DNA from 4 places in the Streptomyces sp. NPDC047002 genome. Region 3 is predicted to be linked to each of the others. Evidence: riboswitches for the same ligand, from Rfam matches in the RefSeq annotation. Region 3 holds a riboswitch; each other region holds the start of a gene.

Region 1 (7,377 bases), on a different contig from region 3:
GGCGAGCGGCACCAGGATCCACGAGCTGCGCAGGTCGAGCGGCGGCGTGTCGAGGCTGATCAGGAAGCCGAAGCCGACGGTGACCGCGGACACCCCGAGGGGCAGCATCAGCAGCGCGTCGAAGGCGCGCACCAGGCGCCCTGCCCTGCGGGTCAGGGCGGCGGCGGCGAGGCCGCCGACGACGAGGGCGATCGCCGCGGCGACGACGGCGTACCGCACGGAGTTCCACACGGCATCCAGCGGCGGCACCAGGAACGTGCCGCTGGTGTCGACGGCGGTGAGCGCGCGGTAGTAGGCGAGGCCGTACCCGCCCGGGGTGTCGAGGGAGCGCTCGACCAGCACCCCGAGCGGCAGCAGGAGCAGCAGCACGACGCCGGCGAGCACCCCCGCGAGCAGCGCCCACTGCCCGGCGCCGCGCGGCCTGCGCGCGGTGCGCGCGGGATCGACCAGGCGCAGGGCGCTCTCCCTGCGCCGTACGGTCCAGGCGTGCACGGCGAGCACCGCGCCGACCGCGGCGAACTGGACGAGGGTGAGGACGGCGGCGGTCGGCAGCTGGAGCAGCTGCGCGGTCTGCCGGTAGATCTCCACTTCGAGCGTGGCGAAGCCGGGCCCGCCGAGGATCTGGATCACGCCGAAGGAGGTGAAGGTGAACAGGAAGACCATCAGCGCGGCGGCGGCGACCGCGGGGCCGAGCGCGGGCAGCGTGACGCGGCGCCAGGCGGCGAAGCGGGTCGCGCCGAGCACCCGCGCCGCCTCCTCCTGCCGCGGGTCGAGCTGCGCCCACAGGCCGCCGACGGTCCGTACGACGACGGCGTAGTTGAAGAAGACGTGGGCGAGCAGGATCGCCCAGACCGTCGTGTCGAGCCGCACGCCCCACAGCTGGTCGAGGAGGCCGCCCCGGCCGAGCAGCGCGAGGAACGCGGTGCCCGCGACGACCGTCGGCAGCACGAACGGCACGGTCACCGCGGCCCGCAGCACCTGCTTGCCGGGGAAGGCGAACCGCGCGAAGACGTACGCGCCGGGCAGCGCGATCAGCAGCGTGAGGCCCGTCGAGGCGAGCGCCTGCCAGAGCGTGAACCACAGGACGTGCAGGATGTCGGGGCGCCCGAGTACCCGGCCGAGCACGGCGAACTGCCAGCCGTCCGCCGTCCTGAGGCCGCGCCCGACGATCGCGGCGACCGGGTAGGCGAAGAAGACGGCGAAGAACGCGAGCGGCACGGCCACCAGCGCGAGCCGCACCGCCGCGGGCCGCACGGCACGGCGCCGCGGCCCTGCGGGGCGCGGCTCGCTGGGCCCGGGGGCGCTTCCCGCGGGCCCGGCGCCCGTCACGTCGTGCGGAGCGAGGGACACGTCACTTCACCAGGAGCGAGGTCCAGGTCTGGACCCACTGGTCGCGGTGCGCCGCGATCCGGGAGGGCGCCATGCTCTCACCGTGGGCGACCTTCGCACCGAACGTCGTGAACACCGCGGGCTCCTTCGCGCCCTCGACCACCGGGTCGACGAACATCTGGAGCGGCATGTCCTCCTGGAAGCGCTTGCCGATCATGAAGTCGATGAGCGCCTTGCCGCCCGCGGTGTTCTTCGCGCCGTCGAGCAGGCCGGCGAACTCGATCTGACGGAAGCAGGTCCCGGTCGCCACGCCGGTCGGCGCCTCGGCGGGCGTCTTCGGCCGCGGCTTGGCGTACAGCACCTCGGAGGGCGGGCTCGACGCGTACGAGACGACGAGGGGCCTGGTCGCCTTGGCCTTCTTGCCGCCCGCCGAGCCGGAGAAGTCCTGGTCGTAGGCCTGCTCCCAGCTGTCGACCACCTGCACGCCGTTGGCCTTGAGCTTCTTCCAGTAGTTCTGCCAGCCGGAGTCGCCGTACGCGGCGACAGTGCCGAGGAGGAAGCCGAGGCCGGGCGAGGAGGTGGCGACGTTCTCGGTCACCAGCAGGTTCCTGTACTCCGGCTTGACCAGGTCGGCGAAGGTCTCGGGCGGCGCGAGGTGGCGCTTGGCGAAGTAGGCCCGGTCGTAGTTGACGCAGAGGTGTCCGCTGTCGATCGGTGTGACGCGGTGCTTCGCCCGGTCGAGCTGCGTCGACGGGTCGACCCGGTCGAGGCCCTTCGCGGTGTACGGGGTGAAGAGGCCGTTGTCGAGGGCGCGGCTGAGCAGGGTGTTGTCGACGCCGAAGAACACGTCGCCCTGCGGGTCGCCCTTGGTCAGGACGGCCTTGTTGACGGCCTCGCCCGCGTCGCCGCTCTTGAGGACCTTGACCGCGTAGCCGGTCTCCTTCGTGAACTCCTTGAGCACGGCGGGCGAGGCGGCGAAGGAGTCGTGGCTGACCAGGGTGACGGTCTTCGTCTTCGCGGCGTCCGAGCCGCCGGACGTACCGTCGCCGCCGCAGGCGGTGAGGGCGGCGGCGCCGAGCGCGGCGGCCAGCGCCGCCGCGGCGAGCTTGCGGGTGGTGGACACTTCTCGGTTCCTCCTGGGACGTCCAGTCCAGGAAGAGACGCGGCCCTGCCCCGACCCGCCGGGCGGGTGCGGGCAGGGCGCAGCAGCTTGAGCAACGACCGAACTTCCTACCCAGAATGACCTGGGCGAGGTTCAGAGGGTCTGCGGCCGCGGCCGGGCTGTCCCGGGCCTTCGCCGCACTCTCAGCGCTGTGGCGCTCCCCTGTCGGGTGTCAACGGTATGGATGGCGTGCCGTGCGCCCCCAGGGTACACACCGGGCGCCTCCGCGCCCCGCCGCGCGCGGGTGCGGGAACTGTGGTGCCCCGGCCTCCCACGGTCCCCACGCCCCCGGCTCAGCGCTCCGCCGCCGCCAGCTGCCCGCACGCGCCGTCGATCTCCTGGCCGCGGGTGTCCCGCACGGTCACCGGGACGCCGTGCGCCGCGATCGCCTCGACGAAGGCCTTCTCGTCCTCGGGGCGCGAGGCGGTCCACTTCGAGCCGGGCGTCGGGTTGAGCGGGATGAGATTGACGTGCACGCGCCGATTTTTCAGCAGCCTGCCGAGCCGGTCGCCGCGCCAGGCCTGGTCGTTGATGTCGCGGATCAGCGCGTACTCGACGGAGACGCGGCGGCCCGACTTCTCCGCGTACTCCCAGGCGGCGTCGAGTACCTCCCGCACCTTCCAGCGGGTGTTCACGGGCACGAGCGTGTCGCGCAGCTCGTCGTCGGGGGCGTGCAGCGACACCGCGAGGCGGCACTTGAGGCCCTCGTCGGCGAGGCGCAGCATCGCGGGCACGAGGCCGACCGTGGAGACGGTGATGCCGCGCTGGGACAGGCCGAGGCCGTCGGGCTCGGGGTCGGTGAGCCTGCGGATCGCGCCGACCACCCGGTTGTAGTTGGCGAGCGGCTCGCCCATCCCCATGAAGACGATGTTGGAGAGCCTGGCGGGGCCGCCCGGCACCTCGCCGTCGCGCAGGGCCCGCATGCCGTCCACGATCTGGTGCACGATCTCGGCGGTCGAGAGGTTGCGGTCGAGGCCGTTCTGCCCGGTGGCGCAGAACGGGCAGTTCATGCCGCAGCCCGCCTGCGAGGAGATGCACATGGTCACCCGGTCCGGGTAGCGCATCAGCACCGACTCGACGAGGGTGCCGTCGTGCAGCCGCCAGAGCGTCTTGCGGGTGGTGTCGTCGTCGCAGGAGATGTGCCTGACCACCGACATCAGGTCGGGCAGCAGCGCGTCGGCGAGCCGCTGCCGGGACGCCGCGGGGATGTCCGTCCACTGGGCGGGGTCGTGCGCGTACCGCGCGAAGTAGTGCTGGGACAGCTGCTTGGCGCGGAACGGCTTCTCGCCTGCGGCGGCCACCGCCTCCCGGCGCTCGGCGGGCGTGAGGTCCGCGAGGTGCCGCGGCGGGCGCTTCGCGCCCTTGGGCGCCGCGAACGTCAGTTCCCCCGGCTTGGGCGCGGCCATCGGCGACAACTCCTCGGTACGACAGTGGTGTGGCGGGTCCCGTCCGCCGCGGCGCGCCGACGGAGGCGCGGGACCCGGGCCGCCCCGGGCGGTCTCACGGGACGGCCGCCGCGGCGCGGGGCCCGGCGGGACGGAGCACAAAGGGGTCCACCGCGTCACGCGGCGGACCCCTTCAGCGTACCTGCTCGGACCGGGACACCCGCCCGGCCGATGGCGACGGCGGCCGGCGCGGCCCGCACGGCTAGCGGGATCCCACGAACACCACCATCAGCAGCCAGACCACCGGCGCGGTCGGCAGCAGCGAGTCGAGCCGGTCCATGATCCCGCCGTGGCCCGGCAGCAGGGTCCCCATGTCCTTGATGCCGAGGTCCCGCTTGATCATGGACTCGCCGAGGTCGCCGAGCGTGGCGCTGACCGCGGCGCCGAGCCCCAGCAGCAGCCCCTGCCACCAGACGCCGCCGTCGACGAGGAAGTGCATGCACAGCGCGCCCGCCGCCATGGCGAACGCGACCGCGCCTGCGAGGCCCTCCCGGGTCTTGCCCGGGCTGATGCGCGGGGCCAGCTTGTGGCTGCCGAAGCGCCAGCCGACCGCGTACGCGCCCGTGTCGCTGATGACGGTGAGGATGATGAAGGTGAGCACGCGCCAGGGGCCGTCGTGCGCGGTGAGCAGCAGCGCGACGAAGGTGGCGAGGAACGGCACGTAGAAGACCGCGAAGACGCCCGCCGTGACGTCCCGCAGATAGCCGTCCGGCGGCTGCGCCATCCGCCAGACCAGGACCGCGAGCGCGGTCAGCGCCATCGCGAGCCAGGCGCCCTGGGGGCCCCACACGTACCCGGCGACGACCATCGTGGCGCCGCCCACCGCGAGCGGGACGATCGGCGCCCTGATGCCCTTCTTCTCGTCGAGCCTGCTGGTCAGCTCCCACAGGCCGACCACGACCGCGGCCGCGATCACCCCGACGAAGACGGCCTTGACGACGAAGAGCGAGGCGACGACCACGGCGCCGAGGCCGACGCCCACCCCTATCGCAGCGCGCAGGTCGCGCCCCGCGCGCTTCTTCTGCGGGGGCGCACCCGGGCCCTGCTGCGGTGCGGGCTGCGGTGCCGGGTTCGGCGGCATGGGCTCCTGCTGCGTCTCGTCGCGGAACAGGGGGCCGGCCTGGAGGCGCCCCGCCTCGCGGCCGGCGGCCTCGTCCCCCGTGGGGCGTTTGTCCACGGCGCCCCGGGCGGCGTACCCGGGCGCCGCGGCGTCCCGCGGACCGCCGTAGGGTCCGCCGGGCAGCGGGCCCGCCGGCGGCTGGGCGCCGGGCAGCGGACCCGCGTACGGGGCCCGGCCCCGGTGCCCGTTGGGCCGCCCGCCGGGCTCGGGGCCGCCCGGCTGCGGGCCGGCCCACGGCGGACCGCCGGTCACGGGTCCTTCGGGGCCGGGTCCTTCGGGCACGATGGGCATGGGCCGAGTCTGCTGGGCCTCGGGCTCATCGCGGGCGGGACCCGCCGGGGCAGCCCCCTGGTCGGGCGGGCCCCAGGGGCCTGCGGCCGGCCGGGTACCGCGGGAAAAGTCGTTCATCAGACCTCAAGCAGCTCGGATTCCTTGTGCTTGAGCAGCTCGTCGACCTGCGCGACGTACTTCGTCGTCGTGTCGTCGAGCTCCTTCTCGGCCCGCCTGCCCTCGTCCTCGCCGACGTCGCCGTCCTTGACGAGCTTGTCGATGGTCTCCTTGGCCTTGCGGCGCACGGCGCGGATCGAGATCTTCGAGTCCTCGGCCTTGGTCTTGGCGACCTTGATGAACTGGCGGCGCCGCTCCTCGGTCAGCTCGGGGAACACCACCCGGATGATGCTGCCGTCGTTGCTCGGGTTGACGCCCAGGTCGGAGTCGCGGATCGCCTGCTCGATGTTGCGCAGCGCGCTCTTGTCGAACGGCGTCACCACGGCCATCCGCGCCTCGGGCACCGAGAACGAGGCGAGCTGGTTGATCGGGGTCATGGCGCCGTAGTAGTCGGCGACGATCTTGTTGAACATCGCGGGGTGCGCGCGGCCCGTGCGGATCGCGGCGAAGTCGTCCTTCGCGACCAGGACGGCCTTCTCCATCTTCTCCTCGGCTTCGAGGAGGGTCTCTTCGATCACCACTTGCTCCTGGGTGTTGTGGGTGCGGTGTGCCACCGGCGGTGCGGTCCCCCACGCCTTGGGCGGTACCTGCGTCGCGTCTTTCCTGCACGGTGTCCGACCGGCAGGACTTTGTCCATACGGGACAGGTCCCGCACGGGGCGCTTGCGTGCGGGCGGGTCCGCGCGGCCTGGCTCCGTACAGCAGGGGCGCGTACGGACGGCGGCCGCGCGGGCGTCAGTCCCTGCTGCCCTGGTCGCTCACGAGAGTGCCGATCTTCTCCCCCTTGACGGCACGCGCGATGTTGCCCTCGGCCAGCAGCTCGAAGACCAGGATGGGGAGCTTGTTGTCCTGGCACAGGGTGATGGCGGTCAGGTCGGCGACGCGCAGGTCGCGCGAGATGACCTCGCTGAACTCCAGGGCGTCGTACTTGACGGCGCCCGGGTTGGTCTTGGGGTCGGCGTCGTAGACGCCGTCGACCCCGTTCTTGCCCATGAGCAGGGCCTCCGCGTGGATCTCCAGCGCGCGCTGCGCCGCGGTGGTGTCGGTGGAGAAGTACGGCATGCCCATGCCCGCCCCGAAGATCACCACGCGGCCCTTCTCCAGGTGGCGGACCGCGCGCAGCGGGATGTAGGGCTCCGCGACCTGCCCCATCGTGATCGCGGTCTGCACGCGGGTCTCGACGCCCTCCTTCTCCAGGAAGTCCTGGAGGGCGAGGCAGTTCATGACCGTGCCGAGCATGCCCATGTAGTCGGAGCGCGCGCGGTCCATGCCGCGCTGCTGGAGCTCCGCGCCGCGGAAGAAGTTGCCGCCGCCGATGACGACCGCGATCTGCGCGCCGTCGCGGACGACGGCCGCGATCTCGCGGGCGATGGCGTGCACGATGTCGGGGTCGACGCCGAGGGCACCCCCTCCGGCGAACGCCTCGCCCGACAGCTTCAGCATGAAGCGCCGGGGCCGGGGCCCAGAAGCGGTCAGATCGGCCGGGAAATGGTTGGCGTCCGCGTCTTTGCTCATGGGGTTCTCCTCGTACACGTACGACGAAGGCCATTGCCGGTGGGTCGGGGTGTCGTCCCTCGCGGCAATGGCCTCCTCGTCGGATCTGCGGTCGTCCGGCGGGTACGCGGCCGACGACTGCGTCAGACCCTAGCGGGGTCCGTCGTCCTCCGGGTACGACCGGGTCGGCGCGCTCGCGCCGACGCCGGGGTCAGGCGCCGACGCGGATGCGCGCGAAGCGCTTCAGCGTGACACCGGCCTCGTCAAGGACCTTCTTCACGGACTTCTTGTTGTCCTTGGCGAACGGCTGGTCGAGGAGGGTGACCTCCTTGAAGAAACCGTTGACCCGGCCCTCGACGATCTTCGGGAGGGCGGCCTCGG
Region 2 (7,377 bases), on a different contig from region 3:
GGCGCGGGCGGTGGACATCGGGTGTTCCCCCCTGGTACGTCCCCGGGGCGGCGGCGGCCGCCCCGGGGCATCGGTGTGCCGGCTGGCCCGGCCCTGCTGCTTCCCGTTCTCCTGCTGCACTGTCCGGCGTCCGCCGTCCCGCGCCCCGGGTGGGCGCGGGCGGCGGATGTCAGACGGCGAGCGCCTGCGCCCGGCGCTTCACCTCCGTGCCGCGGTTCTCGCCCAGGGCCTGCGCGGGCGTGCCCGGCAGGGTCGGGTCGGGCGTGAACAGCCACTCCAGCATCTCCTCGTCGGAGAAGCCGTCGTCCTTCAGGAGCGTCAGCGTGCCGACGAGCCCCTTGACGACCCTGTCGCCGTCGATGAAGGCGGCGGGGACCTGGAGTGTCCGGTTCTCACCGCGGCGCACGGCGATCAGCTGGCCTTCCTTCACCAGCTGGCGCACGCGCGTCACCTCGACGTCCAGCTTCTCCGCGATGTCGGGGAGGTGGAGCCACTCGGGGACGAGGGCATCGATCTTCGCGTCAATCTCGGTCACGGGGACAAGCCTGCCATCCCGGACTGACAGACGGTAGCGGTGGCGGTCCGAGCGGGGCACGCGGGCCGGCTCCGGGCGGGGCGCGAAGGGCCGGTTCCTGGCGGGGGACGCGGACCGGTTCCGGGCAGCCGCTGGTGCGCAGGCGCTCCCTAGCGCAGGGCGCGCTTCAGCGGTACGGACGGGTCGGCCGCGCGCTCCGGGTCGAGCAGAGCGCCCGCGTCGACGAGCTTGCGCCCCTGCGCCAGGTCGCGCGGCCTGCCCACGGCGAGCAGCGCGACGAGCGCGCCCTCGCGCAGCCACAGCGCCGACCAGGCGCTGCCCCGCGGGTCGCCGCGGGGCACGAGCAGGTCGGCGCCCGTGTGGTGGCCCGCGTACTGCACGAAGCGGCCGAACTGCTCGGACCAGAAGTACGGCACCGGGTCGTACGGCTCGGCCGCCGCGCCGGTGAGGTGGGCCGCGACGGTGCGCGGGCCCTGGAGCGCGTTGTCCCAGTGGTGCACGAGGAGCCGCTCGCCGTAGCGGGCCGAGGGGAAGGAGGCGCAGTCGCCGACCGCGTACACGCCGGGCAGGGAGGCGCGCAGCGACGCGTCGGCGCGCACCGCGCCCTCGGGGCCGAGCTCCACGCCGGAGCCGGCCAGCCACTCGGTCGCGGGGCGGGCGCCGATGCCGACGAGGACCGCGTCCGCGGCGATGGCCCGCCCGTCGGCGAGGTGGACCGCGCCCTCCTCGACGCGGTCCACGCCGACGCCGGTCAGCAGGGTGGTGCCGCTCTCCGCGTACCAGTCGGCCATCGGCACGGTGACCTCGGCCGGCAGCGCGTGCGCGAGGGGGCGTTCCGCGGCCTCGACGACGGTGACGGCGCATCCTGCGGCGCGCGCAGCCGTGGCGAACTCGGCGCCGATCCAGCCGGCGCCGACGATGGCGATGTCGCGCTGCGCCTGGAGGAGGGGCCGCAGCACCGCCACGTCGTCCAGCGTCCGCAGCACGTGCACGCCCGGCACGCCCGACGCGCCGGGCAGGGTGCGCGGCCTGGCGCCGCAGGCGAGGACCAGCGCGTCGTAGGGGACGGGACCCGCGGCGGTGTCCACCACGCGCTCGCCCGGCCGCAGCCCGGTCGCCTCCACGCCGAGCCGCAGCTCCACACCGAGCGCGTCGAAGTCGATGTCGAAGGCGGAGCCCTCGGCCTGGCCGAGGAGCACGGCCTTGGACAGCGGGGGCCTGTCGTAGGGCGGATGGGTCTCGGCACCGAGCACGGTGACGGGTCCTTCGTGGCCGCACTCGCGCAGCGCCACCGCGGTCTGCACGCCGGCCATGCCCGCGCCGACGATGACGACTCTCTGGTCCTCGCTCACGCGCTCACCATAGATCCCCGGGGCCCCGGGCCGTCTTACGGGACGGCGTGGCAGGGTCTACCCTGGCCCGGAAGACCTCGCGGGAGCCCGGGCGGACCGGGCTGAGAGGGAGGCTGGGCGGCCTCCGACCGTACGAACCTGATCCGGGTCATGCCGGCGAAGGGAGGGGCTGACGACCGTGCAGCCTTCCGACACACCCGACACAGCGCACCGGCGCACCGCGGCGCCCGCGGGCCGGGGCGGCGCCCGCGGCCACGACGTGCTCGTGGTCGGCGGCGGGATCATCGGGCTCGTCACCGCCTGGCGGGCCGCGCAGCGCGGTCTGCGCACCTGCGTGGTCGACCCGGAGCCCGGCGGCGGCGCCGCACAGGTCGCCGCGGGCATGCTGGCCGCCGTCACGGAGCTCCACTACGGCGAGGAGTCCCTGCTCGGGCTCAACATCGCGTCGGCGCGCGCCTATCCCGAGTTCGTGGCCGAGCTGGAGGAGGCGAGCGGCCGGGACACCGGCTACCGCGCCTGCGGGACGCTCGCCGTGGCGCTGGACAGCGACGACCGTGCGCACCTGCGGGAGCTGCACGCCTTCCAGCAGAAGTGCGGCCTGTCCTCCGAGTGGCTCGGCGGACGGGAGTGCCGCCGGCTCGAACCGATGCTCGCGCCCGGCGTCAGGGGCGGGCTGCGGGTCGACGGCGACCACCAGATAGACCCGCGCAGGCTGGCCGCCGCGCTGCTCGCCGCGTGCGAGCGCGCGGGCGTGGTCCTGCACAGGGGCTGGGCGCGGCGGCTGACCGTGCGCGGCGGGCGCGCCGTGGGCGTCGAGCCTGCGGAGGGGCCCGCGATCGCCGCGGGCCAGGTGGTGCTCGCCGGGGGCAGCCTGAGCGGCCGGCTCGACGGCGTGCCCCCCGAGGTGCTGCCGCCGGTGCGGCCGGTGAAGGGCCAGGTGCTGCGGCTTGCGGTGCCGCGGGCGTACGCGCCGTTCCTCTCGCGTACGGTGCGCGCGGTGGTGCGCGGCGCCGACGTGTACCTGGTCCCGCGGGAGAACGGCGAGCTGGTGGTGGGTGCGACCAGCGAGGAGCTGGGGTGGGACACCACGGTCACCGCCGGCGGGGTGTACGAGCTGCTGCGGGACGCGCACGAGCTGGTCCCCGGGATCACGGAGCTGCCGCTCACGGAGACGAGGGCGGGGCTGCGGCCCGGCTCGCCCGACAACGCGCCGCTGCTCGGCCCGACCGCGCTGCCAGGACTGCACCTGGCGACCGGGCACTTCCGCAACGGCGTGCTGCTGACGCCGGTCACGGGCGAGGCGCTGGCCTCGGCCCTGGCGACAGGTGAACTGACCGAGGTGGCAAGGCCGTTCGGGCCCGAGCGGTTCGCCGGCACGGCGGTCGGCGGGCCCGCAGAGGGCCGTACGGTACGAGTGGTACGAGAGGGGCGGTCGGCATGAGCGAGGGTACGGCGGGGCGCGTGGTGCGCGTGTCGGTGAACGGCACGCCGCGGGAGGTCGCGGTGGCGACGACGCTCGACGTGCTGGTGGCGTCGTTCACGGCGGCGGCGTCGGGCGTCGCAGCGGCGGTCAACGAGACGGTGGTGCCGCGCGGCAGCTGGCGGGACACCCCGCTCGGCGAGGGCGACCGGGTCGAGGTCCTCACCGCGGTGCAGGGCGGGTGACGGGCATGGCCGACGACGCGCTGACCATCGCCGGGGTCTCCTTCACGTCCCGGCTGATCATGGGCACGGGCGGGGCGCCCAGCCTCGACGTGCTCGAACGCTCGCTCGCCGCATCGGGCACCGAGCTGACGACGGTCGCCATGCGGCGGCTCGACCCCGGGGTGCAGGGCTCCGTGCTGTCGGTGCTCGACCGGCTCGGCATCAGGGCGCTGCCCAACACGGCGGGCTGCTTCACGGCGGGTGAGGCGGTGCTGACGGCCCGGCTCGCGCGCGAGGCGCTCGGCACCGACTGGGTGAAGCTGGAGGTGGTGGCGGACGAGCGGACGCTGCTGCCCGATCCCGTGGAGGTGCTCGACGCGGCGGAGACGCTGGTGGACGACGGCTTCACGGTGCTGCCTTTCACCAATGACGACCCGGTGCTCGCGCGGCGGCTCGAAGAGGTCGGCTGTGCGGCCGTGATGCCGCTCGGCTCCCCCATCGGTTCGGGTCTCGGCATCCGCAATCCGCACAACTTCCGGCTGATCGTGGAGCAGGCGGGCGTGCCGGTCATCCTGGACGCGGGCGCGGGCACCGCGTCGGACGCGGTCCTCGCGATGGAGCTGGGGTGCGACGCGGTGATGCTGGCGTCGGCGGTGACGCGGGCACAGGCCCCGGTGCTGATGGCCGAGGCGATGCGCCACGGCGTCGAGGCCGGCCGCCTCGCGCGCCTCGCAGGACGCATCCCGCCGCGCCACCACGCGGAGGCGTCGTCGCCCGTGGACGGGCGTGCCGACCTGGACCCGGAGCGCCCGGCGTTCTGAGCCGTGGCGCGGGCCCTGCCGGGGCCCGCGCCACGGGCCGGGCGGGCGCACGGCCGCGTGCTCCGCCGCTGCTCGGGGCGTCACAGCTCTGCTGCAAGGGCCGCGGACCGTGGGCGCCCCCTACCCGGGCTGACCGTAGACTCGGCGCGTGGACACGACCCTCAATGACCCGATCGTCGGGCAGGTGGTCGACGGCAGGTACCGCGTCGACGCGCGCATCGCGGTCGGCGGGATGGCCACGGTGTACCGCGCCGTGGACACCCGGCTCGACCGGGTGGTCGCGCTGAAGGTGATGCATCCCTCGCTCGCCGTCGACGCCGCGTTCGTGGAGCGGTTCATCCGGGAGGCCAGGTCGGTGGCGCGGCTCGCGCACCCCAATGTGGTCGCCGTCTTCGACCAGGGCGCCCAGGGCGCGTACGTGTACCTGGCCATGGAGTACGTCGAGGGCTGCACCCTGCGCGACGTGCTGCGCGAGCGCGGGGCGCTCAAGCCGCGCGCGGCTTTCGACATCCTGGAGCCGGTGCTCGCCGCGCTCGGCGCCGCGCACCGCGCAGGTTTCGTGCACCGCGACATGAAGCCGGAGAACGTCCTGATAGGGGACGACGGCCGGGTCAAGGTCGCCGACTTCGGGCTCGTACGGTCCGTGGGCGACGCCACCGGCACCACGGGGTCCGTGCTCGGCACGGTGTCGTACCTCGCCCCCGAGCAGCTTGAGGGCCTGCCGGCCGGCGCGGGGCCGGGCGTCGACGTGTACGCGTGCGGCGTGGTGCTGTACGAGATGCTGACGGGCCGCAAGCCGCACGGCGGCGAGACCCCGGCGCAGGTCGTCTACCAGCACCTCAACGAGGACGTGCCGGCGCCGTCCGCGGCCGTGCCCGGCCTCGCCCCCGCGCTGGACGCGCTGGTGGCGCGGGCGGCTGTGCGCGACCCGGCGCGGCGGCCCGCCGACGCCGTGGCGCTGCTCGCCCTCGCCCGCGGGGCGCGCGCCGCGCTGACGGAGGCGCAGCTGGACGCGGAGCCGCCTGCGGCGCGCCCCGCGAGCGGGACCGCCGGGTCCGAGAACCGTACGAGTGTCCTGCCGGGCGCCGCGCTGCCCGGCGGGCCCGCCGGGGGTGTCGGCAGGACGAGCCGGCTCGACCTGCCGCCCGCGGGTCCCGGGGGCGGCGCGGGCCGCCCCGGCGGCCGGGCACCGCGGCGGCGGCGCAGGAGAGTCGCCGCGCTCGCCGCGCTGCTCGCCGTGGTGGTCGGGGTGGGCGTCTGGTACATCGACTCGGGCCAGTTCACCCGGGTGCCGCCGCTGCTCGGGCAGAGCGAGCAGGCGGCCGAGAAGCGGCTGTCGGACGCGGGGCTCGACGTGCGCGTCGCGCGGGGCTTCAGCGACGCCTTCGCCGCGGGCACGGTGATGGGCAGCGACCCTGCGCCGGAGAGCCGGGTCAGGGGCGGCGGCCCGGTGACGCTGACCATCTCGCGCGGCCCGCGGATCGTGCGGGTGCCCGACCTCGCGGGGCTGCCGCTCGCCGACGCGAGGGCCGCGCTGACGAAGGCGGGCCTCGCGCCGGGGCTCGTCACCCAGTCCTTCGACGACGCGGCGGACCGGGGTGCGGTGATCTCGTCGGACCCGGGCGCGGGCGCGCGGGTGCGCCCCGACAAGGCCGTGGCACTGAAGGTCAGCAGGGGCCCTGCGGTCGACGTGCCGGACGTGACGGGCGAGGACGTGGACGAGGCGGCGTCCGACCTCGCGGACGCGGGCCTGAAGGCGAAGGTCGCGCCGCAGCGCGTGCAGTCCGACGAGGACGCGGGCACCGTGGCCCGGCAGTCGCCCGGCGAGGGCGGGAGGCTGGCCGAGGGCGACACCGTGACGCTGACCGTGTCGAAGGGCCCGAAGATGGTCACGGTCCCCGACGTGACCGGCACGTCGGCCGACGCGGCGCGCAAGGCGCTCAAGGACAAGGGCTTCGAGGTGACGGTGGACCGCAGCTTCCCGTTCATCGACGACACCATCACCGACCAGTCGGTGGCGGGCGGCGACAAGGCGCCGGAAGGCAGCACGATCACCATCAGGACGGAAGGGCTGTGACCGCTCCCCACTCCCCCGGGCCCCGCGGGGGCCGTCAGGACGGCGCCGCGCGCCGGCCGGTCGGCGCCCATGTGCCGGTCGCGGGCGGCCTCGCCGCCACCGGCCTCGGCTACGCGCGCGACCTCGGCGCCGAGGCCGTGCAGGTGTTCGTCGCCAACCCGCGCGGCTGGGCGACGCCGCCGGGCAGCCGGGCCCAGGACGAGCTGTTCCGCGCCGGGTGCGCGGCGGCCGGCATCCCCGCGTACGTCCACGCGCCCTACCTGATCAACTTCGGCTCGCACTCGGCCGAGACGGCCGCGCGCTCCGTCCAGTCGATGCGGCACAGCCTGCGGCGGGGCCGGGCGATCGGCGCGCGCGGCGTGGTCGTGCACACGGGCTCTGCGACCGGGGGCCGGGACCGGGCGACGGCGCTCGCGCAGGTGCGGGAGCTGTTGCTGCCGCTGCTCGACGAGCTGACGCACGACGACGACCCGCCCGTGCTGCTCGAACCGACCGCGGGCCAGGGGGCCTCCCTCTGCTCGCTGATCGCGGACCTCGGCCCGTACACGCAGGCGCTGGACGCGCACCCGAAGCTCGGCGTCTGCCTCGACACCTGCCATGTCTTCGCAGCCGGGCACGACCTGGCGGGCCCCGGGGGCATGGCGCGGACGCTGGACGCGCTGGTGGAGACCGTGGGGCCCGGCAGGCTCGGCCTGATCCACGCGAACGACTCGAAGGACGTGTCCGGGGCGCACAAGGACCGCCACGAGAACATCGGCGCGGGCCACATCGGCGAGGAGCCGTTCGGGAAGCTGTTCCGCCACCCGGCGACGGCCGGTGTGCCGCTGGTGATCGAGACGCCCGGCGGCAGGTCCGGGCACGCGGACGACGTGGCGCGGCTGAAGAAGCTGCGCGACGGCTGAGCCGCGGGCGGGCGCGGGAGTGCAGGCCCAGGGCCGCGCGGCGGCC
Region 3 (7,377 bases):
GCCCACCTGCAGTCCGATGGACCGCCTGCGCGACGCCGTCGAACTGCCCCTGCTGCGGGTCGGCGACACGCTGGCGGTCATGGACGCGGGGGCCTATCTGGTTCCCTTCTCCAACTCCTTCTGCTTTCCGCAGCCCGGCATCGTCCTCCTCGATGGGGGCCGCGAAACGCTGATCAGGCGCCCGGAGACCTACGAGGACATGATCGCCAGGGACCTCGCCGCGGCGGGAGGAACCCTGTGAGCACGGTCCCGGTGTCCGCGTGTACGCCGCCGTCCGGGGAGCTTGTCCGCGTGCTGGACGGGGGCGGTCTGCGGCTGTCGCTCGGGCGCGCGGAGGTGTCGTATCCGGGGGCGGGAGAGCCGGCGCGGGTCGTGGTGGGCGGGCGGGAGGTGCCCGTGGTGGGCGCGCTGCCGGCCGGTGACGGCGCGGTGCCGGTGGTACGCACGGGCGGCGGCACGGTGTCCGCGCTGCCCGCGGGTGACGGTGTGTTCGCGCTGGCCGCCGGGGCTGACGGGGTGGTGGTGTCGGACCGTGCGGCCCGGCTGGCGCTGCTGGTGCCGCGTCACTGCCCGCCCGCGGGGCCCGCGCGGCCGCTGGTCTGGGCGGCCGGGGCAGATCCGCGCCGTGCGGGGTGCTTCCGGGTCACCGTCCACGGTGCGGACGGAACGGCGGGCGCGCCGGACGCGGTGCCCGCGGGCGTGCTGTACGTGGCACAGGCCTTCGGCCATACGACCGGCTGGGTGCCCGCGGTGCACGCCGCCCTCACCGCGCTCCCCCGCCCGCTCGGTTTCACGGCCGCTGTCCCCCGGCGGGAGGACGCACTCCACGCGCAGCGCACGTCCGGGAGTCCCGAACGGCTCCGTGTCGTACCGCTGCGCTACGACGACTCCGCGACGGCGACGATCACCCCCGACGACGTGGCCAATCCGTCGCGTCCCTGGCTCCTCAACCGTGAGGCGGCGCTGTTGTGGGTCGCGGACAACCTGCCGCTCGCCCGGGTCGCCCTGGGGGCTGCCGCCATCGTCAACGACTGCCGGCCCGAGACCTGGATGCTGCACCAACTCGCCGAGTACACACAGGGCAGGGCCGTCGCTCTGCACACCGTGCGGTATGCGTTCGAGGAGTTCCCCCAGCTGCGCCAGCTGGCCGCGCGGGCGGAGGTGTCGCGGCCCCGGGGGCCGGTGGCCGAGGTGTTGGAGGCGTCTGCCGCTGCCCTCCACACGCGGCGGGAGCTGCTGGACGCCCTGCGCGCTTCGGGGACCGACCTGCGGCGCACCCCCTCGGCCGACTTCGAGGGCGCGAGCCGGGACATCATGGCCCGGGTGCCGGCGGACGGCACGATCTGGTACCAGGCGGTCGACTGGCGCGAGCGGCTCGCACTGGAGTCCGGCGCACTGCCCTATGTGGTGGTCCCGCCGCTCGGGCGGGCCAGCGCGCTGCCTCCCGACGAGGCCGCTCGGGTGGCCGGGAGCGTTCTGGCCCGGCGGTGGCCCGCACTGCGCTCGGTGTTCTCCGAGCTGGACGACCGGAGCGTGGCGCTCGTGTCCCAGGGCAACGGCTTCTCGGCGCACAGCCGCAGGCACTGGGCGGGCGTGCTGGCGCTCGCGGCGCGGGTACCGCAGACGCACTTCCTCCTCGCGGGCGGGAGCCGCGAGGACCGGGCGTGGCTCGCGGGCGAGTTGGCGGCCGGGCCACGCGCGAACGTCACACTGCTGGGCTGGGTCAACGAGCACTGGACCACGCTGCTGCGGGCCCTGCGGGCGAAGCCGCGGACGGTCTTCCTCTGCCGTCCCGGCCTCAGCAGCATCGGCGCTGCGCTGGCCAACGGCGTGCCGCCGCTGCTCATGCCGCCGGACCCGCTGGTCGGGCCGGACGGCGGAACGGACCCGGTGACCGCCGAGGTGGCCATGGAACGTGCCCTCTACGCCTTCCAGTTGGAGCGCCTGTACGCGGACAGGTGTGCCCGGCACACGGATTCGCCGCTGCCGGTCCTGGTGGACACCCTCGGCGGCGATACGGAGCGTGCCGCCGCCGCACTGCGGCGGGCATTGGAGCCGGACGTGCAGCTGCGCCGGCTGGCGGCGATCGACGGATACTGCCGCTGGTCCCGTGTGGCGGACCTCATCGCCGGCACGCTCGCCCGTGAGGCCGCGGCAGGCCCGCTGACGGCGCTGGAGAAGCGCCGGGTGCGGGACCGTGAACTCCTGCCCGTACAACCGCCGTCGGAGGTGCGGTCATGATGCCGGCACCGGCGGGCGGGGGCTGTCCGCCACCCGGGAGCCTGGGCCGGCCCTCCGCGGTGCGCGTACGCGACGACGACGCGCCCCGGTGTCCCGTGGGTCCCCGCGACATCTTCGAGCTGGGTCTGTGGCAGATCTGGTCGGATCTGCTGCGGACGGAGGACTTCGGGGTGCGGGACGACTTCTTCGCCCTGGGCGGCGACCGCGAGGCGGCCCGGCGCGTTCTCGCTTCGGCGGCCGCGCGGTTCGCGGTGCCCGCCCCGGCGTACGAGGTGTTTCGCGCGGAGCCGACCGTCGAGGCGCTCGGCTGCCGCCTGCGCGCGCCTTCGCGCCGCCTCTGCGAGGAGCCGGTGGTGACACTGCAGCCGCACGGGACGAAGCGGCCGTTCTTCTTCCTGCCCAACGGCGAGGGCAATGTGTACTACTTCCACGCGCTCGCCCGCCACCTGGGACGGGAGCGGCCCTTCCACGCCCTGCAGACCCGGGGGCTGCACGGTGCCCATCCGCCCTTCGACCGGGTGGAGGACATGGCGGCCGACCACCTCGCGTCGCTGCGCGCCGTGCAGCCCCGCGGCCCCTATCTCCTGGGCGGCCACTGTGTCGGCGCCATGGTCGCCCTGGAGATGGCCCTCCAACTGCAGCGCGGCGGGGAGCGCGTGGTGCTGCTCGCCGCCGTCGACGCGCTGGCGCCCGCCCCCTTCTTCCGGGACGAGATCACCGACATCATCCAGGATCCGTTCGAGGGGCTCGTCTTCTTCGGCCGCGGCTTCGCTTCCTGGTTCGGCCAGGGCATCCCGCTCGCGCGCGAGACGCTCCTCGCGGTGCCGCCGCGGCTGCGGTCCGGGTTCGTCACCCGACTCGCCAGGGAGCGCGGCATGTTCACCCCGGACGAACCCGGCCACCGGGTCGGCCGCATCGCCGATCTCGCCGCCCGCATCTGCCGCAGCCGGTACACGCCCCGGGGCCTGCACACCGGTTCCGTCGCGTTCTTCCGCGCAAGGGACTCCGTGCTGTGCGAGACCGCAACGGGCGGTTGGGGGGACGTCGCGACGCTTCCCCCGCGGGCCCTTGAGCTCCCGGGCGACCACGTCACCCTCCTCATCGAGCCGCACGCCAGGGAGCTCGCCCGCAGGCTGCGGGAGGCGATCGCGGAGGCCGAGGCGTAGCGGGCACTGCGGGTGCCGCGGGGTCACTCGAAAGGGGCCGGGTCGCCCGCTCCGTGGCGTACGACGGCCGGGGCGCCCTCGGAGAAGTCGACGACCGTGGTGGGTTCCGTACCGCAGTCGCCCGCGTCGAGGACGATGTCGACGGCGTGGTCGAGGCGGTCCTTGATCTCCCAGCCCTGGGTCATCGGCTCCTCCTCGCCCGGCAGCAGCAGGGTGCTGGACAGCAGCGGTTCGCCGAGCTCGGCGAGGAGTGCCTGGGCGACGGGGTGGTCGGGGATGCGGACCCCGACGGTGCGCTTCTTGGGGTGCAGGAGGCGGCGCGGGACCTCCTTGGTCGCGGGGAGGATGAAGGTGTAGCGGCCGGGGGTCGCCGCCTTGACCGCGCGGAAGACGTCGTTGTCGATCCGTACGAACTGGCCGAGCTGGGCGAAGTTCTGGCACACCAGAGTGAAGTGGTGCCGGTCGTCGAGCGCCCTGATCGAGCGGATGCGGTCGATGCCCTCGCGGCTGCCCGGGCGACTGCCCAGCGCGTAGCAGGAGTCCGTGGGGTACGCCACGAGGGCGCCGGAGCGGAGGCTGTCGGCGACGCTGCCGATGATGCGCCGCTGGGGGTTTTGCGGGTGCACGTCGAAGTACCTGGCCATGTGCCCACCCTAGGCCGGTCCGTGGGCGACGCGGGGTGCGCCCTCTTCGAGGGTCTGGGTGCCGCGGAATTTGTTGAGGTCGGTCGCGGTGAAGCGTGACGTCGATGACGACCGGCCGTGCGGCGGGCCGCTCGGAGTGGCGCGGCCGGGCTCCGGGTCGCGGCTGCCGAGGTGGACGGTGGCCTTCGGCGACGGGGCTGCGGGCGGTCTCGTGGCCGAGGCCCTTGTGGTTCGCCGAACTGTGGGGTGCGGGTGCCGTGAGGGGGCACGAGGTGTCGCGCAAGGCGGCGCGCCTCGTCCTGCTCGGGGAGGCGCTGTGCGCGGGCGGTGAGCCGTGGGGAAGGGCCGGTTGTCTGGTGCGGCGTGCGGGGCGTTAGGGTGGCACTCCACCGGACACGGGGTGCCCTGCAGCGGGGCTGAGATCACACCCGTCGAACCTGACCCAGCTCGTACTGGCGGAGGGATGTCTCCCATGGCGCGTTCACGTGTGTTCCTGTCCGAGCGGGCGGCCGGGGGCCCCGGGTCCTTCGGCGGGCGTATGCCGTCGGCGGCGGGCGATCTGCGGATCGAGACGCGGGGCATCGCGCCGGTGCCCGAGGAGAACAGGTACGGCAGCGCTTCCCGGCTTTTCAGTGTGTGGTTCGCGCCGAACCTGACGATGACGGGCGTGTTCACCGGGACCCTCGGTGCGGTGCTGGGGCTCGACTTCGCCTCCGCTCTGGTGGCGGTGGTCGTCGGGACGGTGCTCGGGGCGGTGCCCGTCGCGGCGCTCGGCATCTGGGGCAGCAGGACGGGGGCGGGCCAACTGCCGCTCGCGCGGCTGGCCTTCGGCAGGGCGGTAGTGGTGCCGGGGGTGTTGCAGTGGCTGTCGTCGGTGGCGTGGGACGCGCTGGTCGGCCTGTTCGGCGGGGACGCGCTGGCGCGGTTGTGCGGCTGGCCGTTCTGGCTGGGGGTGCTGGTGATGATGGCGGGGCAGGGCCTCGTCGGGGCGCTGGGGTACGAGGCGATCCACCGGCTCCAGAAGGTGATGACGCTGGCGCTCGCCGCGGCGTTCGCGCTGCTGGCCGTGGAACTGCTCGGCGGGGTGCACCCGGCGGCGGTCTCGCACGTGCACGGCGCCGACAGGTTCGGCGCGTTCGTGCTGACGAGCACGGTCGCGCTGAGCCTTTCGCTGTCGTGGGCGCCGTACGCGAGCGACTTCAGCCGCTATCTGCCGCGGGAGACGTCCCGCGTGCGGATGTTCTGGTACACGCTGCTCGGGGTGAGCGTGTCGTTCACCGCGGTGCAGGCGCTGGGGCTGTGGGGCGCTTCGGTGTTCACGGACCAGACGGCGGGCGGGGTGGACCGGCTGCTGGGGGGCGGAGCGCTGGGGGCGTTCGGGCTGCTTGCGGTGGCGTGTGCGGCGCTGTGCAGCAACGCGATGAACGACTACAGCGGTTCGCTGGCCCTCCAGACGGCGGGGGTGCGCCTCGCGCGACCGGTGGCGGCGCTGCTCGCGGCGGCTCTCGGGTTCCCGCTGGTGCTGTGGATGCACGCGGCGGACACGGCGGCCCGGTTCCAGAACGTGCTGCTGTTCGTGGGGTACTGGATCCCGGGGTTCGTCGCGGTGGTGTCGGTGGACTGGTGGGCGCGGGCGCGGGCCCGCGGGGGTGCGCCGCTCGACCTGGGGACGGAGGAGACGGTGCGGGTGCCGTGGTGGCCCGCGGCGGTGGCGTTCGCCGCGGGGTTCTGCGCCGCGGTGCCGTTCATGAACACGTCGGTGTACGAGGGCCCTGTGGCGCGGGCCCTGCACGGAGCGGACCTGGCGTACTACGCGGCGTTCGCGGCGGCGCTCGCGGTGTACGCACCGCTGCGGCTGCGGCGCGCCGCCCGTGGCTGACGCGCCGCAGCGCCCCGGGCGGGTGTCCGCCCCGGGCGGGTGTCCCGTCAGATCTTGTTGAAGATCTTCGAGTAGGCGTAGCCCGTGGGCTTGTCGTACTGGTCGACCTCCCAGAACGACAGTTCCTGGACGCCCTTGTCGGCTGCGAAGGCTTCGAGGGTGGCGGCGTCGGACTGGCTGAAGTTCTCGTCGTCGTCGTTCTGGCCCGCGATGGGCGTCAGGCCCATGCGGGCCCAGTTGTCGGCGGCCGAGCCGCCGTAGAGGGAGCCGAGCTGTCCGACGGTGGCGTTGGCGCCGGACTCGGCGTCCTGGAGGGCGTTCTCACCGTCGCCGAAGTCCATGGTCATGATGTTGACCAGGGTGGTCTTGACGCCCGCCGACTGGGCTCCGGAGAGCATGCCGGTGACGTCGGACGGGAGGCCGTCGGGGTCGACCGCGACGGTCCAGGAGATCTGTACGCCGGGGTTCTGCTGCTGGAGGGCGGCGAGCGCCTGGTCGCGGCGCTGGTTGGCGGCGCTGTCGCCGAGTGCGCCGCCCTCGATGTCGAAGTCGAGGCGAGTGGCGCCGTAGGTGTCGACGACGTTCTGGTAGGCGGCGGTGAGGTCGGAGACCGAGGTGCAGGTCTGGGCGAGCTCCTTGCTGCCCGCGCCACCGAAGGAGAGGGCGACGTCGCCGCCGGAGGAGCGCAGCGCGTTGATCTCGGCGGTGTGGGCGCCGACCGGGTCGCCGCCGTCCTCCCAGTTGAGGGTGCAGCCGGACTGGGAGGTGAGGAAGGCGAGCGTGTAGTGGTCGACGCCTGACGCCTGGTGGTCGGCCGCCATGTCCTTGACGGTGTTGTCGTCGACCTGGAGGTAGGGGGCGGCGTACTGGGCGGGGAAGGAGGCCGCTGCGGCGTGGGCGGTGGGGGCGGCCACGAGGAGGGCGGCGGGGCAGAGGGCGGCGCCGAGCGCGAGGAGGGGGCGGCGGTGGGGTGCGGGCATGACGGCCTTTCGCAGCGTGGGGGGGATGTTAGGAAGGTTTCCTAACCGCTTGGCCCAGGATGCTCCGCTGAGGGACGCGCTCATGTCAAGACTCCCGTCCCACGGGTGGGTAAAGGAACCACCCGCACGGCGGCGTCACCCGCGAGGACGCTCCCGGATCGTGCCGGGCCCGGCCCGGTGGGAGGGTCGGGCGGGGAGAAGCAGGCCGGTGCGCGCGGGCGCCCGGGGCCGCCACGGCCGGTGCGCCGCTCCGTTTGGAGCCGGCCGCTCCCCCACCGACGAACCGCAAGGGAGAAGCGCATGACCGGGACACAGCAGGCGGGCCGGGCCGCGGCCCAGCCGTCCGCAGCCCGCGGCGGACGGCGGACGCGGGCCGCGCGGACCGGCGGGGACCTGCGGCGGATCGGCATCGCGCCCGACTTCTGGTACCCGGTGGCGACCTCACGCAGCGTGCGGCGCGGCCGGGC
Region 4 (7,377 bases), on a different contig from region 3:
TGCCGACCCGGCTGAACGGGATCCTGACGACCTCGTACTCACCGCGCGGGGCCTCCACCTCGGGGCCGTGCCGCAGCGACAGGTCCATGGAGGCGAGGCGGCAGACGAAGAAGTGCTGAACCTTGACGCCGGAGACGTCCGACGCGCCCTCGGCGATGTGCTCCACGGTGTCCACGAAGCACGGCACCACGTCCGTGATCTTCGCACCCAGCTCCTCGTCGACCTCGCGGTGCAGTGCGTCGACCACTGACGCGTCCGTCTCCTCCACACCCCCGCCGGGCGTGACCCAGTACGGGTCGACCCCCGGCCTGGTGCGTTTGATGAGCACGAGGTCGTCGCCGTCGAGCAGGATGGCGCGTGCGGTGCGCTTGACCACGGGCCGTTCGGTCATGGCAAGAGGCTGGCCCGTGAGGCGGCCGGCGAAACGCGTGCCGCCCCGGCGGTCACAGGCCCAGGCCGCGCGGCGGCCCGACAGGACGGTGTCCGTTCTGTGACTGGACACTGACTCACGGTCAACTAGCCTTGTCCGAAGGTTCCGGGGCCCCGCCGCTTCCGGAACCCGGGGGCGGTCCGAGCCACGAGGGGGGAGGCTCGGACCGCCTGTCAGCGGGCCGCCCACGGGAGCCATGGGCGCCGACCGCGCCCGCGGCCCGGGCGCCGGGCTCAGCCCGTGGCGTCGTTTCCCGTGAAACCGAGTGCGTCCAGCGAGCGCAGCACGTCGGCCACCAGGTCCTCCGGGTCCTCCGCGCCCACCGAGAACCGCACGAACCCCTCGGGGACCGCGTCGCCGCCCCAGCGCCCGCGCCGCTCCGCCGTGGACCGCACCCCGCCGAAGCTGGTCGCGTCGTCCACCAGCCGCAGGCCGTCGAGGAAGCGCTCCGCGTGCTCGCGGTCGGGCAGCGTGAAGGACACCACCGACCCGTACCTGCGCATCTGGCGCGACGCGACGGCGTGCGAGGGGTCGTCCGGCAGGCCCGGGTAGCGCACGCCGCCGACCTCGGGGCGCTCGCGCAGCGCGTGGGCGAGCGTGAGGGCGGTGGCGCACTGCCGGTCGTGCCGCAGCTGGAGCGTGGCGAGGGAGCGGTGGGCCAGCCACGCCTCCATCGGGCCCGGGATGGCCCCGACGACCTTCCGCCAGCGGCGCACGGCGGCGGCGAGCGCCGGGTCCGCGGTGGAGACATGGCCGAGGAGCACATCGCCGTGGCCGGTCATGCCCTTGGTGTCGCTGGCGACGGAGAAGTCCGCGCCCAGGTCGAGCGGGCGCTGGCCGAGTGGGGTGGCGAGGGTGTTGTCGACGGCGACGAGCGCCCCGCCGCTGTGCGCCTCCCGCACCAGAGCGCGGATGTCGCAGACGTCGAGCCCCGGGTTCGACGGGGTCTCGATCCACAGGAGCTTCGCGCCCGCGAGGACCTTGCGCTGGGCGTCGCCGCCGGTCGGCGCTGTCCGCACCTCCACGCCGTACGCGGTGAGCTGTTCGTGCAGCAGCGGCAGCGCCTGGTAACCGTCGTCGGGGAAGACGACGGCGTCGCCCGCGCGCAGCTGCGAGAGGGCGACGGCGGAGATCGCGGCCATGCCCGAGGCGAAGACCACGGTCTGCGCCGGGTCCCCGGGGGACTCCAGCTCGCCGATGGCCCGCTCCAGGTGCGTCCATGTCGGGTTCTCGTCGCGGCCGTACGTGTACGGCCCCGTCGGGTCGCCCGGCAGGTGGTAGTGGGCGGCGAAGACCGGGCCCGGCAGGGTCGGCTCGTACTTCAGCGGCTCCGGAAGGCCGGCCCGCACGGCCCGCGTCCCCTCCCCCGCGGACGGCGCCGCGGCCTTCGGGCGCCCGCCGTCCGCGGCGGCCGCATCGTGGCCGGTCACGGCTTCGCCTCACAGTCGGCGATCTTCTTGACTGCTGAAATCTTCATGGTCTGATCGTGGCATGAAGGCATTCCGACTTGACGAGCTGGAGGCGGAGCGCGCCGCGAACGACGGCGCGTACCTCCAGTTCCTGCGTGCGCGGACCATGTCCCTGGGTCTCTATGCGCTCGACGCGGGCGAGCAGGACCGGCAGCAGCCGCACCGGCAGGACGAGGTGTACCTCGTCGTGAGCGGCCGCGCGTCGATCACGGTGGGGACGGAGACGACCCGGGTCGCCAGGGGCAGTGTCGTCTTCGTGCCGGCCGGGACCCCGCACAAGTTCCACCACATCACGGAGGACCTGCGGGTCATGGTGGTCTTCTCTCCGCCGGAGAGCTGAGGATCACCCCGAGCCGGGACTCAGGGTCGGATCAGGGGAGAGCGGGGGACGAGAGGCCCCCGTTGCGCCCCGCGGCCTTCTAGCATCGAAAGCGTCAACCGGACGCGGCGGCGGATGTCCGAGGCGCCGGGAGCGGAACCGGAGAGGTCCGGAGGAGTGAGGTAGAGGCGATGGCAAGGCAGGGGATTTTCGCGGGACTGCCCTGGTGGGTGAAGTGGGTCGCCATACCCTTGATCGTCCTCGTCGTGTTCGGCGGGCTGATCACCACCGTCGTGGGCTTCGTGATCGGACTGCTGTTCAAGGCGCTGATCCTGGTGGCCCTGGTCGGCGGACTCATCTTCCTCGTACGCAAGTTCATGTCATCGTCCTCGCGGGGAGACTGGTAGCCGCGGGGCCGCCGAGCGGCCAGGATGGCCGGTTAGCCCGCGCGGGGGAAAGCCGTACGGGAAACCATCCTTGGCCCTGGTGTGCCTTTAGAGTGACTGGTCTCTGCCGTACCCCTGTTGGTTTCCCGCGGGGCCGCGGCGGGTGCGCGGGGGCGGCCCCCGCGGGCGGGCTGCTGCCCGTCAGCACCCCTGGGGGGACGACCCATGGCCACAACACGATTTCCCGTCGTGAACGCCCCGGCTGCCGCGCGCGCCGGGGCGCCGACGCTGATCGGCTCCGTGCAGCGAGCCCTGCGCCTGCTGGAGGCGGTGGGCTCCCACCGTGGCGGCGCCTCGGCCAAACAGCTCGCCCGCGAGGCCGGGCTCCCCCTCGCCACCACGTACCACCTGCTGCGCACCCTCGCCCATGAGGGATACCTCCACCGGGAGAACGGCGTGTTCCGGCTGGGGGCCTCCGTGCCTCTCCTGGCCAGGGACGAGGCATTGCAGAATCGTCGCAGCAAGATCGTCGAGACGCTCCGGTCGCTCTGCGACCGCCTGGGCGCCCCGGTCTACTTCGCGGTCTACCGCGACGGCGAGATCGAACTCGTCTCGGTCGCCGACAGCCCGCAGACGCCGGCCGTCGAGGAATGGGTCGACTTCCGGACCACCGGCCACGCGCACGCGATCGGGCAGTGCCTGCTGAGCCAGCTCGACGCCGCCGCGCGCCGCGACCACCTGGACCGCCACCCCGTCTTCGCACTCACCGCGCACTCCGTGCGCAGCGAGGGGGCCCTGCTCACCCGCCTCGCGGCGCTCGACCGCACCGCCCGCGATCCGCTGCGGCCGGTGATCGAGCGTCAGGAGTACGTCCTCGGCACGGTCTGCGCCGCGCTGCCGATAACGGTCGGCGCCACCCCCGCCGCCATGGCCATTTCTGTGCCTCACGACAAGGAAGAACGGCTGCTGCCGACCGTCGAGCGGTTACGCAGAGAGATCAGCACGCTGCTGACCTCGGGAACCTTCTCTATCAGTATTTGAAAAATTACTCCTTGTAATCTGTTAGCGCTTCGAGGACGATTGCGTCAAGGGGGGCAAGGGGATCATTCCTAGCCGTATCTACTCCGGAGTGGTGCATGATGCGCGAATCGGTACAGGCCGAGGTCCAGATGAGCTTCCTCGTCTCCGAGGAGCTTGCCTTCCGGATTCCGGTGGAGCTCCATTACGAAACCGAGGATCCCTACGCGGTGCGCATGACGTTCCACCTGCCCGGGGACGCGCCCGTCACCTGGACCTTCGGCCGTGAGCTGCTGCTCGACGGAATCAACGTCCCGAGCGGGGACGGGGACGTGCACATCGCCCCGATCTCGCCCGAGGATCTCTCCGACGTTCACATCCGGCTCCAGGTCGGCGAGGACCACGCGCTGTTCCGAGTGAGCGCCGCGCCCCTCGTCGCCTTCCTGGACCGCACGGACAGACTCGTACCGCTCGGTCAGGAGCAGGCAGCCGAGGGGGCGCTGGAGAAGGAGCTCGGGCGGATCCTGGCCGAGGAGAACGCGGGCTGAGGCGCCGTCCGGGACGCGGTCGGCGCCGGACCACACGCCCGGGCGCCCGGCCTGCGCACCCCTCCGTGCCGGCCGGTGGTGCGCCGGTCAGTGCTTGCGGCGGTGGCCCGCGGGACGCTGGGGCGCCGGGAGGGCGCCGCTCTGCCGGGGCACGCCGCCCGGACCTGCCGCGGGCAGGGAAGGGTCCGAGCGGTCGGCGGCGACCACCAGCGCGGCCAGCACCGTGGTCACCGGCACGGACGCCACCAGGCCGATGGAGCCCACCAGCGTCCTGACGATCTCCTCCGCGACCAACTCGCTGTTGGCCACCGTTCCCATCCCCGAGTCCGCGATCGAGAACAGCAGCAGGAGCGGCAGCGCGGCGCCCGCGTACGCCAGGACCAGGGTGTTCACCACGGACGCGATATGGTCCCGGCCGATCCGGATGCCCGCCCGGTACAGGGCGCGCGCCCCCATCGACGGGTCGGCCTGGTGGAGTTCCCACACGGCGGACGTCTGGGTGACCGTCACATCGTCCAGAACCCCGAGCGATCCGATGATCACGCCCGCCAGCAGCAGGCCGCTCATGTCGATCCCCGGATACAGGCCGTGGATCAGCCCGGTGCTCTCGTCGGTGTTCCCCGTCAGGCTCGTCCAGCGGATGAACACCAGCCCCAGCGCGCCCGTGACCAGGAGCGAGACCAGCGTGCCCAGCACCGCGACGGAGGTCCTTGCGGTCAGCCCGTGGCACAGGTAGAGCGCGATCAGCATGATCGCTCCGGCCCCGATCACCGCCACCAGCAGCGGGTTCGCCCCCTGGAGTACGGCAGGCAGGACGAACAGCGTCAACACGCCGAAGGACACCGCGAGCGCCACCAGCGCCGTGACGCCCCGCATCCGGCCCACGACGACCACCGCCAGCGCGAAGATCCCGGCGAGCAGGTAGAGCGGGAACGTGCGGTCCACGTCCGTGACGGAGTACTGGAGGTCGTGCGGGGCCTTGGGCGCGTACGCCAGCACCACCCGTTGTTTCACGTGAAACTGCCGGGGCGCGTCCGGCTGGACCACCTCGTCGAACTGCCGGCCCTTGTCCTTGCCGGTCTCCACCACCACGGTCGCCTTCTTGCAGCCGCCGCCGGCCGACTGCCCGGAGGGCGCCGACGGCGCCGAACTCCCCGCTCCCGCACCGGCGGACGAGCGGTCGCCCGACGAGGGGAGCTGCGCGGCGTGCACGTCCGCGCAGTCCATCGCCGCGATCCGGGTCACCAGGCCCTGCTGGGTCTGCTGGTCGAAGCCCACCCCTGACCTGTGGTGGGCGGGCGCGCCGCCCGGCCACAGGACGGCGAGCCCCACCACGACCGCCGCGGCGAACGGGATCAGCACCGCGGCGATCACCGTGCGCAGATGCCGGGAGACCGGCGCGGCCGGGCCGTGGTGGTGGGTGTGTCCGCCGCCGGGCCCGGGGCCTTCGCCGCCGGGCCGCGCGGACGGGTGCTCGGGCGGCTGCTGAGGTCGGGTCACAGGGCAGATCATGCCAACAGCGGGCCGAGGCCCTCTGGTCTTCGCGCGGGACGAGGCGTTAGCGTGGTCGCGCATTTGCACACGCGGGAGCTCGGAGCACCGGGCTGAGAGGGCGCTGACGTGCGGTGACGTGGGGAGAACCCCCGCACCCCTGCGCTGCGCCGACCGCTGAACCTGTTACCGGGTAATGCCGGCGTAGGGAGTTTGGTCTCATGACCGTTCAGGAAACAGACACGTCTGCCATCGGCTGGCACAAGGGGTACCTCCAGGGCTCGCGCCCCGACCTCCGGGTGCCGGTGCGGCGGGTGCACCTCACCAACGGGCAGGACGTGACGCTGTACGACACGTCGGGTCCGTACACCGATTCCGGGATCGAGACGGACGTGCGGCGCGGTCTCGCGCCGCTCAGGGAGAACTGGATCATCGCGCGCGGCGACACCGAGGAGTACGCGGGGCGGCCCGTGCGCCCCGAGGACGACGGCCTCAAGCACACCGCGCCGCGCGGCGGGCTGCGCAACCTCGACGCGGTCTTCCCCGGCCGCCCGCGGCAGCCGCGGCGCGGCAGGCCGGGACACGCGATCACGCAGCTCGCGTACGCGCGGCGCGGCGACATCACCCCGGAGATGGAGTACGTGGCCCTCCGGGAGAACGTCTCACCCGAGACGGTCCGCGAGGAGATCGCGGCGGGCCGGGCGGTGCTGCCGGCCAACGTCAACCACCCGGAGACCGAGCCGATGATCATCGGTAAGAAGTTCCTGGTGAAGGTCAACGCGAACATCGGCAACTCGGCCGTCACCTCCTCCATCGAGGAGGAGGTGGACAAGATGACCTGGGCGACCCGGTGGGGCGCCGACACGGTCATGGACCTCTCGACCGGCCGCAACATTCACACCACCCGCGAGTGGGTGCTGCGCAACTCCCCCGTACCGATCGGCACCGTGCCGCTCTACCAGGCGCTGGAGAAGGTCGACGGCAGGGCGGAGGAGCTGAGCTGGGAGATCTACCGGGACACCGTCGTCGAACAGGCCGAGCAGGGCGTCGACTACATGACCGTCCACGCCGGTGTGCTGCTGCGGTACGTGCCGCTGACCGCCCGCCGCAAGACGGGCATCGTCTCGCGCGGCGGCTCGATCATGGCGGCCTGGTGCCTGGCGCACCACCGGGAGTCGTTCCTGTACGAGCACTTCGAGGAGCTGTGCGAGATCCTCGCCGCGTACGACGTGACGTACTCGCTGGGCGACGGGCTGCGGCCCGGCTCCATCGCGGACGCCAACGACGAGGCGCAGTTCGCCGAGTTGCGCACCCTCGGCGAGCTCAACACCATCGCCAAGCGGCACGGCGTGCAGACGATGATCGAGGGCCCGGGCCATGTGCCCATGCACAAGATCAAGGAGAACATCGACCTCCAGCAGGAGGTCTGCGAGGAGGCGCCGTTCTACACGCTCGGCCCGCTGACCACGGACGTCGCCCCCGCGTACGACCACATCACCTCGGGCATCGGCGCCGCGATGATCGCGTGGTGGGGCACGGCGATGCTCTGCTACGTCACGCCGAAGGAGCACCTGGGCCTGCCGGACCGCGACGACGTGAAGACCGGCGTCATCACGTACAAGATCGCGGCCCACGCGGCCGACCTGGCCAAGGGCCATCCGGGGGCGCAGGAGTGGGACGACGCACTGTCGGACGCGCGGTTCGAGTTCCGCTGGGA

The links. Region 3 has a riboswitch for thiamine pyrophosphate ahead of AB0910_RS28660 (cytosine permease). Riboswitches for the same ligand answer to the same signal wherever they lie in the genome.
Region 1: another riboswitch for thiamine pyrophosphate. It lies ahead of AB0910_RS07815 (thiamine ABC transporter substrate-binding protein); the one in region 3 lies ahead of AB0910_RS28660 (cytosine permease).
Region 2: another riboswitch for thiamine pyrophosphate. It lies ahead of thiO (glycine oxidase ThiO); the one in region 3 lies ahead of AB0910_RS28660 (cytosine permease).
Region 4: another riboswitch for thiamine pyrophosphate. It lies ahead of thiC (phosphomethylpyrimidine synthase ThiC); the one in region 3 lies ahead of AB0910_RS28660 (cytosine permease).

The regions. Positions count from the first base shown of each region.
Region 1 covers NZ_JBEYWC010000005.1:183,926-191,302, reverse strand. The annotation lists gene AB0910_RS07820 (iron ABC transporter permease) at 1-1,239, opposite strand, end outside; gene AB0910_RS07815 (thiamine ABC transporter substrate-binding protein) at 1,352-2,452, opposite strand; TPP riboswitch at 2,539-2,665, opposite strand; gene rlmN (23S rRNA (adenine(2503)-C(2))-methyltransferase RlmN) at 2,785-3,897, opposite strand; gene AB0910_RS07805 (phosphatidate cytidylyltransferase) at 4,139-5,464, opposite strand; gene frr (ribosome recycling factor) at 5,464-6,021, opposite strand; gene pyrH (UMP kinase) at 6,238-6,945, opposite strand; gene tsf (translation elongation factor Ts) at 7,208-7,377, opposite strand, start outside.
Region 2 covers NZ_JBEYWC010000038.1:61,755-69,131, forward strand. The annotation lists gene thiE (thiamine phosphate synthase) at 1-18, opposite strand, end outside; gene AB0910_RS27345 (Rv2175c family DNA-binding protein) at 170-535, opposite strand; gene AB0910_RS27350 (FAD-dependent oxidoreductase) at 685-1,887, opposite strand; TPP riboswitch at 1,957-2,069, shown strand; gene thiO (glycine oxidase ThiO) at 2,147-3,328, shown strand; gene thiS (sulfur carrier protein ThiS) at 3,325-3,552, shown strand; gene AB0910_RS27365 (thiazole synthase) at 3,558-4,352, shown strand; gene pknB (Stk1 family PASTA domain-containing Ser/Thr kinase) at 4,501-6,429, shown strand; gene AB0910_RS27375 (deoxyribonuclease IV) at 6,426-7,331, shown strand.
Region 3 covers NZ_JBEYWC010000043.1:2,573-9,949, forward strand. The annotation lists gene AB0910_RS28640 (alanine racemase) at 1-241, shown strand, start outside; gene AB0910_RS28645 (hypothetical protein) at 292-2,241, shown strand; gene AB0910_RS28650 (alpha/beta fold hydrolase) at 2,337-3,407, shown strand; gene AB0910_RS28655 (L-threonylcarbamoyladenylate synthase) at 3,431-4,051, opposite strand; TPP riboswitch at 4,438-4,532, shown strand; gene AB0910_RS28660 (cytosine permease) at 4,524-5,930, shown strand; gene AB0910_RS28665 (chitinase) at 5,978-6,910, opposite strand; gene AB0910_RS28670 (aromatic ring-hydroxylating dioxygenase subunit alpha) at 7,211-7,377, shown strand, end outside.
Region 4 covers NZ_JBEYWC010000013.1:148,085-155,461, reverse strand. The annotation lists gene AB0910_RS15295 (NUDIX hydrolase) at 1-391, opposite strand, end outside; gene AB0910_RS15290 (cystathionine gamma-lyase) at 664-1,860, opposite strand; gene AB0910_RS15285 (cupin domain-containing protein) at 1,922-2,239, shown strand; gene AB0910_RS15280 (DUF5326 family protein) at 2,410-2,625, shown strand; gene AB0910_RS15275 (helix-turn-helix domain-containing protein) at 2,854-3,645, shown strand; gene AB0910_RS15270 (SsgA family sporulation/cell division regulator) at 3,744-4,169, shown strand; gene AB0910_RS15265 (YibE/F family protein) at 4,257-5,669, opposite strand; TPP riboswitch at 5,743-5,888, shown strand; gene thiC (phosphomethylpyrimidine synthase ThiC) at 5,882-7,377, shown strand, end outside.